2 regions of the Streptomyces sp. NPDC002054 genome follow, and region 2 is predicted to be linked to the other one. Evidence: riboswitches for the same ligand, from Rfam matches in the RefSeq annotation. Region 2 holds a riboswitch; the other holds the start of a gene.
The links. Region 2 has a riboswitch for ZMP and ZTP ahead of glyA (serine hydroxymethyltransferase). Riboswitches for the same ligand answer to the same signal wherever they lie in the genome.
Positions count from the first base shown of each region.

Region 1 (8,600 bases), on a different contig from region 2:
TCCAGGGCACCATCGAGCCGCTCGCCGACGGCACCGCCTCCCGGCTGACCATCGACCTCGACTTCGAGGGGCACGGGATGGGGCGGGCGCTGGTGCCGTTCGTAATCCGGCCGCACGCCCGCAGGGAGATGGCGCTCAACGAGGCGAAGCTCAAGCTCATCCTCGAAAACCGCTGACGGCGGGCGGCGGGGAGGGTGACATCACGCCGGTGGGCGGGGCCGCAGTGCGGCCCCGCCCACCGGCGTGAGTGCGATCGATCAGTCGAGGTAGTCGCGCAGCACCTGCGAGCGCGACGGGTGGCGCAGCTTCGACATGGTCTTGGACTCGATCTGGCGGATCCGCTCACGGGTCACCCCGTAGACCCGGCCGATCTCGTCCAGGGTCTTCGGCTGGCCGTCGTTCAGGCCGTACCGCATGGAGACCACGCCCGCCTCGCGCTCGGAGAGCGTGCCCAGGATCGACTGCAGCTGCTCCTGGAGGAAGGTGAAGGAGACCGCGTCGGCCGGGACGACCGCCTCGGAGTCCTCGATGAGGTCACCGAACTCGCTGTCGCCCTCTTCACCCAGCGGGGTGTGGAGGGAGATCGGCTCGCGGCCGTACTTCTGGACCTCGATGACCTTCTCGGGGGTCATGTCGAGTTCCTTGCCCAGCTCCTCCGGGGTGGGCTCGCGGCCCAGGTCCTGGAGCATCTGGCGCTGCACGCGGGCCAGCTTGTTGATGATCTCGACCATGTGCACCGGGATACGGATGGTGCGCGACTGGTCGGCCATGGCGCGGGTGATCGCCTGCCGGATCCACCAGGTCGCATAGGTGGAGAACTTGAAGCCCTTGGTGTAGTCGAACTTCTCGACGGCGCGGATCAGGCCGACGTTGCCCTCCTGGATCAGGTCCAGGAAGAGCATGCCGCGGCCGGTGTAGCGCTTGGCCAGCGAGACCACCAGGCGGAGGTTGGCCTCCAGCAGGTGGTTCTTGGCCCGGCGGCCGTCCTCGACGAGGATCTCCAGCTCGCGGCGGTAGGCCGGCTTGTGGTCGTCCTCTTCCTCCAGCTTGTACTCGGAGAACAGGCCCGCCTCGATCCGCTTGGCGAGCTCGACCTCCTGCTCGGCGTTGAGCAGCGGCACCTTGCCGATCAGCTTGAGGTAGTCCTTGACCGGGTCGGCGGTCGCGCCGGCCACCATGACGGTCTGCGCCGGGGCGTCGTCGTCGTCCTCGTCGGACAGGACGAAGCCCTGGCCGCCGGGCTTGGCCGCGTCTTCCTCGGTGTCGTCGGACAGGTCCTCGAAGAGGTCCTCGCCCTCCAGCTCCGGGGTCTCGCCGTCGGCGTCCTTGGCGGTGGTCTTCTTCGCCGCCGTCTTCTTGGTGGCGGTCTTCTTCGCGGCGGCGGTGGTCTTCTTGACCGCGCGCTTCTTCGGCTCGGCGGCGGCCACGTCTTCGGCTCCGGCCTCGACGGCCGCGTCCGGCTGAGCGGATATCGCCGCCGCGGCGGCCGGGGCGGCAGCGGTCTTGCGGGCTCCGATCGGGCGCGGCGGGGTGGCCGCCTTCTTCACTGCGGTGCGGGCCGGCGTCGCCGCGGCCTTGCGGGGCTTCTTCGCGGCGGTCTTGGCAGCGGGGGCCGCGCTGACGTGCAGCGCCACACCCTCCTCGTCCAGGACCTGGTTCAGGCTGCGCAGGACCCGCTTCCACTGGTCCACCGGGATGCGGCCGGCCTCGAAGGCCTGGCGCACGTCGTCACCGTTGATGTGACCCTGCTCGCGGCCACGCTCGACGAGCGCGACGAGGGCCTCGGATTCGGCGATCTCCGGAGGGAACGTACGGGACGGGCTGAGCGACACAAGGAGCCTCTCGTTGCGAACAGATAAAGGACGGGCGGGACATCATCGCGCGGACCTACGGCAACACCCCGAGGGGGGTCGGTATTCCGTCGCCGCGCGAGGACACCTGTCGGTTCATCGCGTGCCCGAGACGATTCGTTACGCACTGAATTGAGTGACCTACGCCACGCTGCCAATGGAAGGCGGTCGACCGGCCCCGCTGACGGGTCCCGGAGCGGCCCGGATCATCAGCCCGGTTTGCGGGCCTCGATCAGGAACCGGGTGGTGTGAGCGACGAACGGCCCTTCCTGCTCGATCCGTTCGTGCAGCTCGCGCAACCGGTCCCGGTAGTGGCCGACCGTGAAGCCGGGCACCATCCAGATCACCTTCCGAAGGAAGTAGACCACGGCGCCGATGTCATGGAACTCGGTCCGCAACCGCTCCGAGCGCAGATCGACCACTTCCAGCCCGGCTTTGGCGGCGTCGGCGGCAGCGTCGTCCGGGTGCCGGCCCCGCCGGACCTCCTCCGGCTGCGGCCCGAGGAAGTACTCGACCAGCTCGAACACGCTGGACGGGCCCACCTGCTGGGAGAAGTAGGTGCCACCCGGTCTCAGTACCCGGGCGATCTCGTCCCACCAGATGGTCACCGGGTGCCGGCTGACGACCAGCTCGAAGGCCTCGTCGCCGAAGGGCAGCGGCGGCTCGTCGGCATCGGCGACCACCACCGCGCCCAGCGGGTGCAGCAGCCGGGTCGCCTTGTCGATGTTGGGCGGCCAGGACTCGGTGGCCACCATCAGCGGCGGCAGCTGCCCGGCCGGGACGGCCCCGGCGAGCACCTCCCCGCCGCCGGTCTGGATGTCGAGCGCCGACCGGACCCGGCCGAGCCGCTCGCCCAGCAGCCGCTGATAGCCCCAGGAAGGACGCTGCTCGCTCGCACGCCCGTCGAGCCAGGAGAAATCCCATCCCTCCACGGAGACCGACTCGGCCTCGGACACGAGATGCTCGAAAGTGGGTGTCATGCCTTGATCGTCCCAGTTGCGGTGTCAGGTATCCAGCGGATTGCCGATGCCGGTCGACTACAGTGGGCGGCGGGCCGTGACTGGCGTTCGGGTGGATCACCACCGGGGAGCGGCCCGGCGTCGACCTGCAAGGGTGTCCGTACGCCGTTGCCGCGCGCCTGGGCGAACCGCGATCCCGCAGCGACGCTCAGGAGACCCCATGACGACTGCCACCGCCCGCCTGATGGACGGCACCGCCCTCGCCCGCCGCATCACCGAGCAGACCGCCGCCCGCGCCGCGCTGATCACCGAGCGCACCGGCACGGCACCCTGCCTGGCCACCGTGCTGGTCGGCGAGGACCCGGCGTCCGTGACGTACGTACGCATGAAGCAGAACCGTTGCGCCAAGGCCGGCATCACCTCCCGGCACGTGGCCCTGCCGGCCGAGACCACGACGGAGGAGCTGATCGCGGTGATCACCGGCCTCTCCGAGGACCCGGAGATCAGCGGCATCCTGCTCCAGCACCCGGTCCCGCACCACATCGACGAGCGCGCCGCATTCGAGGCCATCGCCCCCGGCAAGGACGTCGACGGGGTCACCATGCACTCCTTCGCCGCCATGGGCTTCGGCCTGCCGGGCTTCGTCTCCTGCACCCCGGGCGGCATCATGCGCCTGCTGGAGGCCTACAACGTGGACCTCACCGGCAAGCACGCGGTCGTCGTCGGCCGCAGCGCGATCCTCGGCAAGCCGGCCGGCATGCTCCTCCTGGAGCAGAACGCCACCGTCACCTACTGCCACTCCCGCACCCAGGACCTGTCCTCGATCGTGCGGCAGGCGGACGTACTGGTCGCCGCGGTCGGCAAGGCCGAGTTCATCCGCGGCGAGGACATCAAGCCGGGCGCCGTGGTCCTGGACGCCGGCTACAACGAGGGCAACGTCGGCGACGTCCACTTCCCCTCGGCGGCCGAACGCGCCTCGCTGATCACCCCGGTCCCGGGCGGCGTCGGCCCGATGACCATCGCCGTCCTCCTGGAACAAACGGTCACGGCAGCCGCCACCCAGGCGGGCCTCGACCTGACCTGATCCACCGCCCGCCCCGGGCCTTGCGGCCCGGGGCGTTCCTGGCGGCGGGAGCCTGTATCCGGGCATTGGCTGCTCAGCCTCGACGCCCGCCCTCTCCGTCGGCGCACCCGCAGCATCCACCTTCGGCCCGGTCCTCACGTGCCACGCCGTGTAGTGCAGCCCTCAGCTGGGCAGTTCGCCACCGCTCGACAACCACGGCCCTGCGGTAGCCGATCCATGCTGTGACCACACCAGCCACAGGCGCAGCTGCAAGGAGAAGAGGTGTCCCTGCCTCGAGCAGGCTGTTCGTGATCTCCAGACCCATGGTTCGTCACGGTCCTTCCGGTTCGGTTGCCCCCTGCTGGAGCAGTCCGTCGGAAGAGTCACCCGCCTGGTCAGTTTCCCTCTACGGTAAGGAAACCCGCAGAAATTAGGCTGAGTTGGAGGGGTCTCGTGCCTGGAGGTCGGCCGACACGGGCTGGACGCGAGGGATACCCGGAGCTGGCAGAGCTGGCGGCCTGGTTCGATCAGGCCATCAGGGAGGCGGGTCATCCCAGCGTCAACGCGTTCGTACAGCAGCACACCCTCGACAAGAACAAGGTCTACGAGGTCGTTCGGGGCACGCTACTTCTGTCACTCAATTCGACCGCAGGTCTGGCCAGACTGCTCAAGCAGGACCCGTCGGCCGTGGAGCCGATCTGGCTCCGTGCGCGTGAGGCAATGGACCGGCGGCTCATGGCCGAGGACGAAGGCGCAAGACCACGCGTCACCTCCTGGGCGGAGATCCCGCGGCCAGAGCTCGCACTGCGGAATGTCCTTGACGCCCTGACCCATGCTGTCGAGCAACTTCCCTACCGGCTGCTGGGTGTTGCGGCACCCCCGCTGTCCACCGTCTACGTCCGACAGCGCCTCCGCGCAGACACCCCTGGGGCAGGAGGGGATTCGAACAAGGAGCGCGACCGCGAGGAACTGCGCCCGGAGCGAAGCGAACCGAGTGCTGATGTCCCGGTGACGGTTGCGGAGGCGCTCAACCGCAGCGAACACCTGCTGGTCACCGGTGAACCAGGTGCGGGCAAGTCCACTCTCGGCCATCATCTGGTTTCCCGGCTCGCCCGGATCTGGCTCCGGCAGGAGAGCGCAGTCAACCCCCCGCTGTCCGAACCCGTGGTGCCGGTGCGGGTTTCGGCACGGGCCCTCGTAGGTGAGGGTTCGTGGAGCACGGTGCTGGCCGAGGCCACCCGACGGGCCCTCGGTCCCTATCTCGTCACGGAGCCGAGTCCGCACCTCTTCGCCGGCCGTACGCACGGTGTCCGCTGGCTGGTCGTGGTCGATGGCCTCGATGAGATCCTCGATCGCCCGACCCGGGCGTCCATCATCCGAGCGTTGTCCCAGCATGCCCGCGCAGGCAGCGACTACCGCTTCGTCATCACCAGCAGACCCCTGCCCGAAGAGGAGATGGCGGCACTCCGGGGCAGTCACATCGGCATGTGCCGCATCGAGCCGTTTGAGCAGGAAGAGCTGAAGCTGTTCTCGGAGCGCTGGTTCTTCGCCCAGGATCCGATCACCTCGGAGCAGCGGGCACAGGAGTTCCTCCACCAAATCGAGGACGGCCGCCTGAAAGAGCTGGTCCGCAACCCCCTGCTGGCCACCATCGCGGCCGTTGCCAACACACGTGAACCCGAACGTCCCTTGCCGACCAACCGGGTGGACCTCTACCAGCGGTTCTATGAGTACCTCGTCACCGATGAGGAGGCGAGCGGACGCGCAACACTCAGTGAGCTTCGTCGCCTGCGCGACGGCCAGCCGGGGCGATTTCGACTGGTCGAGTGGATCCACGCCCAACGGACGGCCGTCATCGAGGCGCTGGCCAAAGAGCGCCTGACGACCGAACTCCCCTTGTCGGACGTGGCCTACGCGTGGGTACGGGAGCGCAAGCCCGCCGGCATGGAACTGTCGCCTGGTTGGGAGCGGGACTTCGACAGGCTGCTCATCGATACCGGAATGTTCGTGTACGAGAGCTCGGGGCTTCGATTCCTTCATCACACTTTCGCCGAGTTCATTGCCGCTCGGGCGTATGCCACCAGCTTGCCGGCGGACTTTCCGGGAATCGATGAGTGGATCGAACGCGGTCTCGGGGAGGCACAGCGCAACTTCGCACTGCTCACCATGGTTCTATGGGGTCGTATCAATGGGAATGATGTGGGATTGATCCTGGATCGTCTCCTTGAAGGCGACCGGGAGTATGCATCACTGGCAGGGAGGCTTCTGTCGGAAAGCAGTGATGTGAACGACCGGCATTCCTGTGCGGTAGTGGACCGCCTGATCGACCTCGGCCTCGGTAATGCTCCGGTCGAGGAGCGCAAATTCCTCGGCTCCCCTGGGCGCATCGAGGACAGGTACAGTGCCACATCTTCCATCTTCGACATCCTGGGCCTGCTTAGCGGAAACGCCCATGCCGTAAGGCGACTTCGAGGGATCGTGGAACGTGAGGAATTGCCGTTCATCACCCGGATTATCGCCCTTGAGGCGCTCAGTCGCGTCGAATCCAAGGAGGAATCCCTGGAGCTCCTCAAATCGATCTCGCATGCAGCAATCAGACCCATCGAACTGTCCGTCGTTGCTGTCGGACTCATCGAGCTCGGGTCGGATTCATCTGAGGAGGCGCGAGAGCTCCTCGTCCGCGCCAGTCGAGATTCCAAGGCGGATTCCCAGGCCTTGGCATCGGCGGCAGAAGCATTGAGGGACATCGGAGAAATTTCCGCGGCGCTCCATGCTGCGCGTAGTGTCCTTACGACTTCCCATCCTCACCCGAGCGACGTACGCACTGCCGTGAAGCTGCTACTCAATGAGCGGGTTGAGGGTGACTCGATCGAGCCGGACGGTGTACTGGAGAAATTGTCGGACTGCTATGGATTGGCACTGGTCGAGGCGGCGAAGGAGTTTGTGCAAGCGGGCCATCCTTCGCAGGCCCTACTGCTCGCGCGAAGCGTTCTTCACGGCCCTGATTCCAACGAGGTTGCCATTGGCAGGGCAGCTGACCTCTGGCTCTCGCTGACCAGAGAAGACAGTGCTGAGGCTTTGGTCGCCGAGTTGAGCCGGCGTCAGAATTTTGACGAAGCCCAGCGTGCGCTTGTTGCGGAAGCCCTGGCGGAAGCAGGCTACTCAAGAGTGGCAGGAGAACTGGCGTCCGGCGTCCTTGTCGATTCGAATGCCAGCGGTTACGCAGTCGGCAAAGCGGCCGGAGCGTGGCTTGCCGCTTCAGGGAGCATTGATGGCTTGCTGGACATCCTGCGTCAACGTTCAGTGATCGACCCGTGGTCCCGTTCGACCATAGCCGAGGAGATGGCCGAGGCGGGCCATATTGCCCAGGCGGTCGATCTTGTGCGCAGTGTGTTTTCGGATCCTGTTGCCGATACATACGACTTGAGTAAGGCGGTCAAGGTTGTCCTCCGGGCGGAGGGTTCGGTACGGTCGGAAATTTTCGAGGAGATCCGACAAGTAAACTCCAAGGGAGATCGCGCAAGAGTCGCGTTCACCCTTGCTGAACTGGGATATCGTGAAGAAGCCAGTAGCCTCGTCATCGAAGCACTCGGCGACTTTGACGGCGACACGCAAACCCTCAAGGATCTCTTGGATGCCTTCCTCACGGCGAGCGGAGTCTCTGCAGCGGATGCGGCTTTGGCGGCCTTGAACGCCAGCACCGTATCCGAGGCAACTCGCTTTGCTGCGGCAGAGGTCCTGGCTTCCGCAGGCGCCTTGAGTGCAGCTGTATCACTGTGGTGCGGGCTCCTCACGGTGGAGGCCGGCTCCCCGACGGAGTCCGTCTCGGTGCTCACCCGCCTGCTGAATACCGGCCACCGCGACGAAGCCATCCATGCCCTGCGCAGTGCCCTGGATGCCCCCGATCTTCAGCCGCATCACCGCGGGCGCCTCCGTTCCCTGCTGTCCTGGGCCGTCTTCAGCGACCCGAACGCCTCGAACTGCGGAAACTGCCCCTGAGTCAGGGCGTGAGGTCATGACCCCTGAGGTAATCGACCCGCCGGGGAAGTCGGCGGCACAGTGGGGGCATCGGGTTCCGGGGTGGCGCACTCCGCTCCGGGGCCCGGGTCCTCGTTCCCGCTTCGACCTCGATGGAGGCTGATCTCCATGTCCGCAACCCTGCTCGGCAGCATTGCCCGTACCACCGAACCGCAGACCGCGCTGCGGCGGTTCCTCGGTCTGGATGCCGTGGTCACCGGTGCCAACGGGCTCGCGTATCTGGCGTTTTCCGGGCCCCTCGGGCGGCTGCTCGGGGTGGGGCAGGGGCTACTCCTGGAGCTTGGGATCCTGCTCGCCCTGTACGGGGCCGGGGTCGGGTGGCTGGCCTCGCGGCGGGAGCCGGCGGCGGGGTGGGTGCGGGTGGTGGTCGAGGTCAACTACGCCTGGGCCGCGCTCAGTCTGGTCGCCCTGGTGGTGTGGTTCGAGCCGACCGCCGCCGGGACCGTGTGGATCCCGGCGCAGGCCGTCACCGTCGCGGGCTTCGCCGTACTGCAGCAGCTGGCGCTGCGCTCACGGGGCCAGTGAGCGCAGGTACTTCACCGTCGCCGGGTCGGCCGGGAGCATCGTCTCGATGGCCAGCTCGGCGACGGTCACGTCCATCGGGGTGTTGAAGGTGGCGATGGAGGACACGAAGGACAGCACGTGCCCGTCGTGTTCGATGAGCAGGGGAAGTGCGAAGTAGGGGACGGG
Region 1 is NZ_JBEOXT010000029.1:58,028-66,627, forward strand. It holds gene ABT123_RS25105 (SRPBCC family protein) at 1-176, shown strand, start outside; gene ABT123_RS25110 (RNA polymerase sigma factor) at 258-1,832, opposite strand; gene ABT123_RS25115 (class I SAM-dependent methyltransferase) at 2,060-2,830, opposite strand; ZMP/ZTP riboswitch at 2,897-3,001, shown strand; gene ABT123_RS25120 (bifunctional 5,10-methylenetetrahydrofolate dehydrogenase/5,10-methenyltetrahydrofolate cyclohydrolase) at 3,030-3,893, shown strand; gene ABT123_RS25125 (NACHT domain-containing protein) at 4,326-7,871, shown strand; gene ABT123_RS25130 (hypothetical protein) at 8,019-8,435, shown strand; gene ABT123_RS25135 (helix-turn-helix domain-containing protein) at 8,421-8,600, opposite strand, start outside.
Region 1: it holds a riboswitch for ZMP and ZTP, as region 2 does, so the genes downstream of both, ABT123_RS25120 (bifunctional 5,10-methylenetetrahydrofolate dehydrogenase/5,10-methenyltetrahydrofolate cyclohydrolase) here and glyA (serine hydroxymethyltransferase) in region 2, are expected to answer to the same signal.

Region 2 (8,600 bases):
GCGTCCAGCTCCGCCGGGTCGTCCAGGTACTCCTGGGTGCGCTGCTTGAAGGGTGTGACGAAATCGACCATCACGGCGGCGAGGTCGGTCTTCAGCGCGCCGTAGCCCTTGCCCTCGTACTTCTCCTCCAGGACCGGGATGGCGGTGCCGGTGAGGGTGGAGTAGATGGTGAGCAGGTTGCTGACGCCGGGCTTGTTCTCCGTGTCGAAGCGGATCACGGTGTCGGTGTCGGTGACCGCGCTCTTGATCTTCTTCTCGGTGACCTTGGGCTCGTCGAGGAGGTTGACCAGGCCCTTGGGCGAGGACGCCGACTTCGACATCTTGATCGCCGGGTCCTGGAGGTCGTAGATCTTCGCGACCTCCTTGACGATGTACGGCGCGGGGAGGGTGAAGGTCTGGCCGAAGCGCTGGTTGAAGCGCTCGGCGAGGTCCCGGGTCAGCTCGATGTGCTGGCGCTGGTCCTCACCGACCGGCACGGCGTTCGCCTGGTACAGGAGGATGTCGGCGACCTGGAGAATCGGATAGGTGAACAGTCCGACGGTCGCGTTGTTGACGCCGCCCTTGGCGGACTTGTCCTTGAACTGGGTCATCCGGCTGGCCTCGCCGAACCCGGTGATGCAGTTCATGACCCAGCCGAGCTGCGCGTGCTCGGGCACATGGCTCTGGACGAACAGCGTGCAGCGCTCGGGGTCGAGCCCGGCGGCGAGGAGCTGGGCGGCGGACAGCCGGGTGTTCTGCCGGAGGGCCGCGGGCTCCTGCGGCATGGTGATCGCGTGCAGGTCGACGACCATGTAGAAGGCGTCGTGCGTCTCCTGCAGGGCGACGTACTGGCGGATGGCTCCGAGGTAGTTCCCGAGGTGGAACGAACCGGAGGTGGGCTGGATACCGGAGAGCGCGCGAGGACGATCAGAAGCCATGCACCCATTCTCTCAGGTGTGGGGGGTCACTCGGGCCCGCCGGCGGCCGAATCTCACCCCGGCCGGGCGACCGCTTTCCCGGGGCGGAGCCCGACTCCAGCCCCGCCGGCGTTTGAGGCGCGGGGTCTGGGGCGGCGCCCCAGGACGGCGGGCCGCAGGGCTACGACAGCGGGAGCCCGGGGGCCGGGAAGGCTGCCATCAGGTCGGCGACCTCGGCGCGGATCGCGGCCAGGGCGGGCTCGTCCCCGGCTGCGGCTGCGGCGACGGACCGCACGATCCAGTCCGCGACCTGTGGCATGTGGGAGGCGTCCAGCCCGCGGGAGGTCAGCGACGGGGTGCCGATCCGGATCCCGGACGGGTCGAACGGCTTGCGCGGGTCGAACGGGACGGTGTTGTAGTTGACCACGATCCCCGCCCGGTCCAGCGCCTTCGCCGCGGTCTTCCCCGGCACCCCCTGCGCCGTGAGGTCCATCAGCACCAGGTGGTTGTCGGTACCGCCCGACACCAGGTCGAAGCCCCGCTCCAGCAGCGCCGCCGCGAGAGCCTTCGCGTTGGCCACCACCGCGTGCGCGTACGACACGAAGGACGGCTGGGCCGCCTCGTGCAGGGCCACCGCGATGCCCGCCGTCGTCTGGTTGTGCGGGCCGCCCTGGAGGCCCGGGAAGACCGCCTTGTCGATGGCCTTCGCGTGCTCCTCCCGGCACATCAGCATCGCGCCCCGCGGCCCCCGCAGTGTCTTGTGGGTGGTCGTCGAGACTACGTCCGCGTACGGCACCGGCGAGGGGTGCGCCCCGCCCGCGATCAGGCCGGCGATGTGCGCCACGTCGGCGACCAGGACCGAGCCCGCCTCCTTCGCGATCGACGCGAAGGCCTCGAAGTCGATGGTGCGCGGCAGCGCCGTACCCCCACAGAAGATGATCTTCGGGCGCTCGGCGAGGGCCTGCTCGCGCACCGCGTCGTAGTCGATCAGGCCGCTGTCAGCGCGCACGCCGTACTGCACGCCCCGGAACCACGAACCGGTGGCCGAGACCCCCCAGCCGTGTGTCAGGTGGCCGCCCATCGGCAACGCCATGCCCATCACCGTGTCACCCGGCCGGGCGAAGGCCAGGTACACGGCCAGGTTCGCCGGGGAGCCCGAGTACGGCTGGACGTTGGCGTGGTCGACGCCGAACAGGCCCTTCGCCCGCTCGACCGCGAGCGCCTCCACCCGGTCGATGTTCTGCTGGCCCTCGTAGTACCGGCGGCCGGGGTAGCCCTCGCTGTACTTGTTCTGCAGCACCGTCCCGGAGGCCTCCAGCACGGCGGCGGAGACGTAGTTCTCACTGGGGATCAGACGCAGGGTGTCGGCCTGGAGCCGTTCCTCCGCGGCGACGAGCGCGGCGAGCTCGGGATCGGTGGACAGCAGGGCGGGATGGCGCGCGGTCATGGCGGGCTCCTCCGGGGTCGATGGTGGTTCGTACCCCGCGAGGCCCAGGCGAGCGGCCCTGTGTGCGGACGTGCGCGCACGACTCCCCCGGAGTTGGATCTCCGTACGCCAGTCGCCGTGCGTACCGCACACCTTATCGGCCCCGACACCCGGACGCTTTCCCCGTCCGCGGCGAGGAGCGACGATAGAAAGTGACGCCACCCACGTCACAGGCCAGGACGGACGAAACGGAGACCCCGTGTCGACAACTGCTGATGCCATCCGCTCCGCCGACGCGCACGCCGCGCACACCTATCACCCGCTTCCCGTCGTGGTCGCCTCAGCCGAAGGTGCCTGGATGACGGACGTCGAGGGCAGGCGGTACCTCGACATGCTCGCCGGTTACTCGGCTCTCAACTTCGGCCACGGCAACCGCCGTCTGATCGATGCCGCCAAGGCTCAGCTGGAGCGGGTGACCCTCACCTCGCGGGCCTTCCACCACGTCCGGTTCGCCGACTTCTGCGCGCAGCTCGCCGAGCTGTGCGGCAAGGAGATGGTGCTTCCCATGAACACGGGTGCAGAAGCGGTCGAGACGGCGGTGAAGACGGCCAGAAAGTGGGGCTACGAAGTCAAGGGCGTACCGGACGGGCACGCCAAGATCGTGGTCGCCGCCGACAACTTCCACGGCCGGACCACCACCATCGTGTCCTTCTCCACGGACCACGAGGCCCGCGACCACTTCGGGCCCTACACCCCCGGGTTCGAGATCGTCCCGTACGGCGACCTGACCGCGTTGTCCGCGGCCGTCACCGAGAACACGGTGGCGGTGCTGCTGGAGCCGATCCAGGGCGAGGCCGGGGTGCTGGTGCCGCCGGCCGGCTACCTGCGCGGTGTACGGGAACTGACCCGGCGGCGGAACGTCCTGTTCATGGCGGACGAGATCCAGTCGGGCCTCGGGCGCACCGGGAAGACCTTCGCCTGTGAGCACGAGGAGGTCGTCCCGGACGTCTACATCCTGGGCAAGGCACTCGGCGGCGGAGTGGTGCCGGTGTCGGCGGTGGTCGCCGACCGGGACGTGCTCGGGGTGTTCCGGCCCGGCGAGCACGGCTCCACCTTCGGCGGCAACCCGCTGGCCTGCGCGGTCGCCCTGGAGGTCATCGCGATGCTGCGCACCGGCGAGTACCAGCAGCGGGCCGCCGAGCTGGGCGACCACCTGCACGGGGAGCTGGGCCTGCTGACCGGCGGGGGCGCGGTGACCGCCGTCCGCGGGCGGGGCCTGTGGGCCGGGGTGGACATCGACCCCTCGCACGGCACCGGGCGGCAGATCTCCGAACGGCTGATGGAACGCGGGGTGCTGGTGAAGGACACCCACGGCTCCACCATCCGGATCGCCCCGCCACTGGTGATCAGCAAGGAGGACCTCGACTGGGGCCTGGACCAGCTGCGCGCCGAGCTGTCCGTCTAGCCGAATTATCCCTTTAGAGGATCACGTGGGGCAGGAAGCGGGCGTACTCGTCCGTGATCAGCCCCGCGGACTCCCGGATGCCGAGCCCCGCCGCCTCGTCCTCGACGACCCACGCACCGAGCACCACGCGGTTGCCGTCGAACTCGGGCAGCGGGGCAAGGGCCTGGAAGCAGTACGTCTCCCCGTCCTGCGGGGTGAACGGCACCCCGTCCGGACCCGGTTCGTGGACCGTGACCCCGGCACCCTCGCGGCCGAGCAGCGGCTTGGCCACGTACCCGCCGTCCTCGGCGAGTTCGCGCGGGCCGTCGAGGTAGGCGGGCAGCAGGTTCGGGTGCTCGGGGAAGAGCTCCCACAGGACCGCCAGCAGCGCCTTGTTGGAGAGCAGCATCTTCCAGACGGGCTCGATCCAGCAGGTGGTGCCGGAACCGCCGCCGTTGTCCATCGTGTCCAGGACCTGCGGGGCGAACGGGTCGGTGGCCAGCCACTCCCACGGGTAGAGCTTGAAGCAGCTGCGGATGAAGCGGAGCTTCTCGTCCACGAACCGGCCGGACAGCCGGTCCCAGCCGATCTTCTCCACGGCCAGGGCGTGCGTTTCGATGCCGGCCTGCTCGGCGGTCTCCTGGAGGTAGGCGACCGTCATCAGGTCCTCGCCGAGCTCGTCGGCCTCGGAGTGCGCGAAGTGCAGCGGGCCGGGCGGCAGCAGCTCGGCCTGGCGGCGCCAGGCGTCCACGAGGCGCTCGTGGAGGGAGTTCCACTGGTCGGCGCCGGGGAAACGCTCCTCCATCCAGAACCACTGCGGGCTGGCCGCCTCCACCAGGGAGGTGGGGGTGTCCGCGTTGTACTCCAGCATCTTGGCCGGGCCGGTGCCGTCGTAGCGCAGGTCGAAGCGGCCGTAGAGGGAGGGCTGTTCGGTGCGGCGGCCCCAGGACTCCACGATCCGCTCGCGCAGCCGGGGGTCGGTGATCCCGAGGTCGGCGAAACGGTCCTGCTCCACGATGTGCGCGGCGGCGGCCAGGCACATGGCGTGCAGGTCCTCGACCACGTCCTCCAGCGCCTCCACCTCGGGGAGGCTGAAGGCGTAGTAGGCGCTCTCGTCCCAGTAGGGGCGCAGGGAGTCGTCCGGGTAGCGGGTGAGCGGGTAGATCAGCCCCTGCTCCTCGACGGTCTGCTGCCAGCCGGGGCGGGGCTCGATGGTGTGCCGCTGCATGCCGGTGCTCAGCCGCCGCTGGAGGAGGAGCCGCCGCCGATGCCGCCCCGCTCGACGGCCTTCTTGTCGAAGCTGCCGCCGGACACCTTGTTGCCGGTGGGGACGTGGCCGCCGTAGTAGTACGAGCCCCGGCCGCCCTTCTTGCACTCCTCCATGGAGTACTGGTCGAGCGTGAGGCGGTCGGCGCAGCGCCGGTCCGGCTCCTTGCTGCTGCCGCAGGCGACCAGGGCCGCCGCGAGCAGACCCATGCCGCCGAGGGCGACCCCGCCGGAACGCATGCGTCGCCGAGTACTGGTGCTGCTGTCCATGTCCGATGCTCCCCCTGACGGTGGCGTACAGCGGACAGACTAGAGCCGGGGGTGGAGGGGACGGAATCCGGCCGTCTGATCACCCCTCCACTACAGTCTGTTTGTGCTGATTGGGATGCTTTCTGCGCTGGGCGCGGCCGTCTGTTTCGGTACGGCCTCGGTGCTCCAGGCGGTCGCGGCCCGGGCCGCGGCCGGTCCGTCCGGCGGCTCGGGGGTGGATGCGGCCCTGCTGCTGCGGGCGCTCCGGCAGTGGCGGTATCTGCTCGGTCTGGCGCTCGACGGGGCCGGGTTCGTCCTCCAGATCATCGCGCTGCGCCACCTCCCGATCTACGCGGTGAGCGCTGCGCTGGCGGCCAGTCTCGCCGTGACGGCGGTGGTGGCCTCCCGGCTGATGCGGGTGCGGCTGAGCCGGACGGAATGGACGGCGGTCGGCGTGGTCTGCGCCGGCCTCTTCATGCTCGGCCTCGCCGCGGGCCCGGAGGGCACCCGGCCCGGCTCGACCGCCCTGCGGCTGGGCCTGCTCCTGACGGCGGTGCTGATCCTGCTGGCGGGCGCGGCGGCGGGCCGGCTGCCGGACGGGCCGCGGGCCCTGGTGCTGGGGCTGGGGGCCGGCGCCGGCTTCGGGGTGGTGGAGGTCGCGGTCCGCCTGATCGACGAGATCTCCCCGGCCGTCCTGACCAATCCGGCGCTGTACGCCCTGCTGCTGGGCGGCGCCGCCGGCTTCCTGCTGCTGACCTCGGCGCTGGCACGCGGTTCGGTGACGGCCGCAACGGCCGGCATGGTCCTCGGCGAGACGATCGGGCCGGCCCTGATCGGCGTGGTCTGGCTGGGCGACACCACCCGCCCGGGCCTGTCCTGGCTGGCGATCCTCGGCTTCGTGGTGGCAGTGGCGGGCGCCCTGGCCCTGGCCCGCTTCGGCGACCCGGGCGAGGGGCCCGGGCCGGGGCCGGACGCCGCCTAGGGAAGGGCGGCGGAGAGGGCGGCCAGGGTGGGGGCCCAGGCGCTGTCCGTCGGGGTGCCGTAGCCGACCACCAGTGCGTCGCGGGGCGGCAGGTCCGCCTCCGGGTGCCGGAAGCCCGACAGGCCGTCCAGGGCCAGGCTGTGCCAGGCGGCGGCCTGGAGGACGGCCCGCTCGGTGCCCGGCGGCAGGTCCAGGACCGCGTGCAGCCCCGCCGCGATCCCGGAGACCGCGACCCGCCCGCCCAGCGCCGCGACCAACTGGTCCCGCCGGCGCCGGTACCGCAGCCGCATGCCGCGTACGTGCCGGTCGTACGCCCCCGAGGTGATGAACTGCGCCAGGGTCAGCTGCTCCAGCGCGCTGCAGGTCCAGTCGACCGGGCCGCGGGCCGCCAGCACCTCGTCCAGCAGGCCCGGCGGGACCACCATCCAGCCGATCCGCAGCCCCGGCGCCAGGGACTTGCTGGCCGTTCCCAGGTACACCACCCGGTCGGGGTCCAGGCTCTGCAGCGCCCCGACCGGCTGGCGGTCGTAGCGGAACTCCCCGTCGTAGTCGTCCTCCAGGATCACCCCGCCGGCGGCCCGCGCCCAGTCCACCGCAGCCGCCCGCCGCTCCGGGGTCAGCGCGGCCCCGGTCGGGAACTGGTGCGCCGGGGTGAGCAGGACCGCCCCCGCGGCCATGCCGGACAGGTCCGGGGTGCACGCGCCCGCCGCGTCCAGCGGCAGCGGACGGGTCCGCAGCCCCTCCGCCGCCAGCAGGCCCCGGTGCACGCCCAGGCCGTACGACTCGACCGCCACCTCCCGCACCCGCCGGGCCCGCAGCACCCGGGCCATCAGCATCAGCCCGTGCACGAAGCCCGCGCACAGCACGATCCGCTCCGGGTCCGCGTACACCCCGCGGGCCCGCGCCAGGTATCCGGCGAGGGCCTCCCGCAGCTCCACCCGGCCGCGCGGGTCCCCGTACCCGAAGGCCTCGTTCGGGGCGTCCGTCAGGGCTCGGCGGGCCGCCGTCAGCCAGGCCGCGCGCGGAAAGCCGCCGAGGTCCGGGGAGCCGGGCAGCAGGCTGTACGTTGCCCGGCCCTGCCGGGTGGGAAGGCGTACCAGCGGCGCCGCGGCGCCCTTGCGGGGCCGGGCCCGCGGCGCGACCCGGGTGCCGGAGCCCTGCCGGGCCGTGAGCCAGCCCTCGGCGACCAGCTCGGCGTACGCCTCGGCGACCGTGTTGCGGGCGATGCCCAGGTCGGCGGCGAGGCTGCGGGAGGACGGCAGCCGGACGCCGGGCGCCAGCCGGCCCCCGCGCACGGCCTCCCGCAGCGCCTCGGCGAGACCGGCCTTCAGCCCGCGGCCGGCGGCCGGCTCCAGATGCAGATCGGCGCCGTCGAAGCCGATCGAATTGGCCCAGGAATCCGTCATGGATATGGACCATATCGGCGGACGCTCCACGGCCTACGGTGGATACATGACGAACAACGCAGATACCACCACGAACAGGACCTACGCCGCCGAAGAGCCCGCCCGCATGCAATGGCACCAGCTCGCCCCCGAGGTCTACAAGGCGATGGTCGCCCTGGAGATCGCCGCCCGGAAGGGCCTGGACCCGGTCCTCGTCGAACTCGTCAAGATCCGCGCCTCGCAGCTCAACCACTGCGCCTTCTGCATCGACATGCACACCAAGGACGCGATCGCCGCGGGCGAGACCGTCGAACGGATCGTCCAGCTCGGCGCCTGGGCCGAGTCACGGCACTTCTACACCGAGAAGGAGCTGGCGGCGATCGAGTTCACCGAGGCCGTCACCCTCCTGACGGAGGGCTTCGTCCCGGACGAGGTGTACGCGCGCGCCGCCAAGCACTTCGAGGAGGCGGAACTGGCCCAGCTGACCGCGGTGATCGTGACGATCAACTCGTGGAACCGGTTCGCCGTGACCACCCGCTCGGTGCCGGGGCACTACACCCCGGGCATGTTCAAGCACTGACCCGGAAGGCCTCCAGCGCCGCCTTCAGATTCTCCTGGGTACGCGGCCACTCTCCGGCCGGGCCGGCGGCCAGCACCGCCCATTTGGCGCCGCCCGGCAGGAGGAGGACGCGTTCCACGCCGCGCCGCCGGCCCTTGGACTCGGCACTGTCGTACTCGTAGACGAGTTCGGCGGCTCCGGAGCCGTCCGGGACCGTCCCGACCCGGATCTCGGTGTAGCCGGAGGTACCGCTCCGGAGACCCGCCGAGGCTCCCTTGACCGCGTCGAGCGGGCTCAGTTCGGGCTCGGTGACCGGGAAGAACTGGAGCAGGGCGGTCCGGTCCGGTGAACGGTAGAACACTCCGTTGGGGGTCTCCTCGCGGTTCCAGTCGG
Region 2 is NZ_JBEOXT010000014.1:112,719-121,318, forward strand. It holds gene trpS (tryptophan--tRNA ligase) at 1-917, opposite strand, end outside; gene glyA (serine hydroxymethyltransferase) at 1,078-2,343, opposite strand; ZMP/ZTP riboswitch at 2,379-2,469, opposite strand; gene rocD (ornithine--oxo-acid transaminase) at 2,582-3,787, shown strand; gene ABT123_RS15630 (glutathionylspermidine synthase family protein) at 3,801-4,994, opposite strand; gene ABT123_RS15635 (hypothetical protein) at 5,003-5,302, opposite strand; gene ABT123_RS15640 (DMT family transporter) at 5,418-6,263, shown strand; gene pdxR (MocR-like pyridoxine biosynthesis transcription factor PdxR) at 6,260-7,669, opposite strand; gene ABT123_RS15650 (carboxymuconolactone decarboxylase family protein) at 7,716-8,228, shown strand; gene ABT123_RS15655 (serine/threonine kinase C-terminal domain-containing protein) at 8,218-8,600, opposite strand, start outside.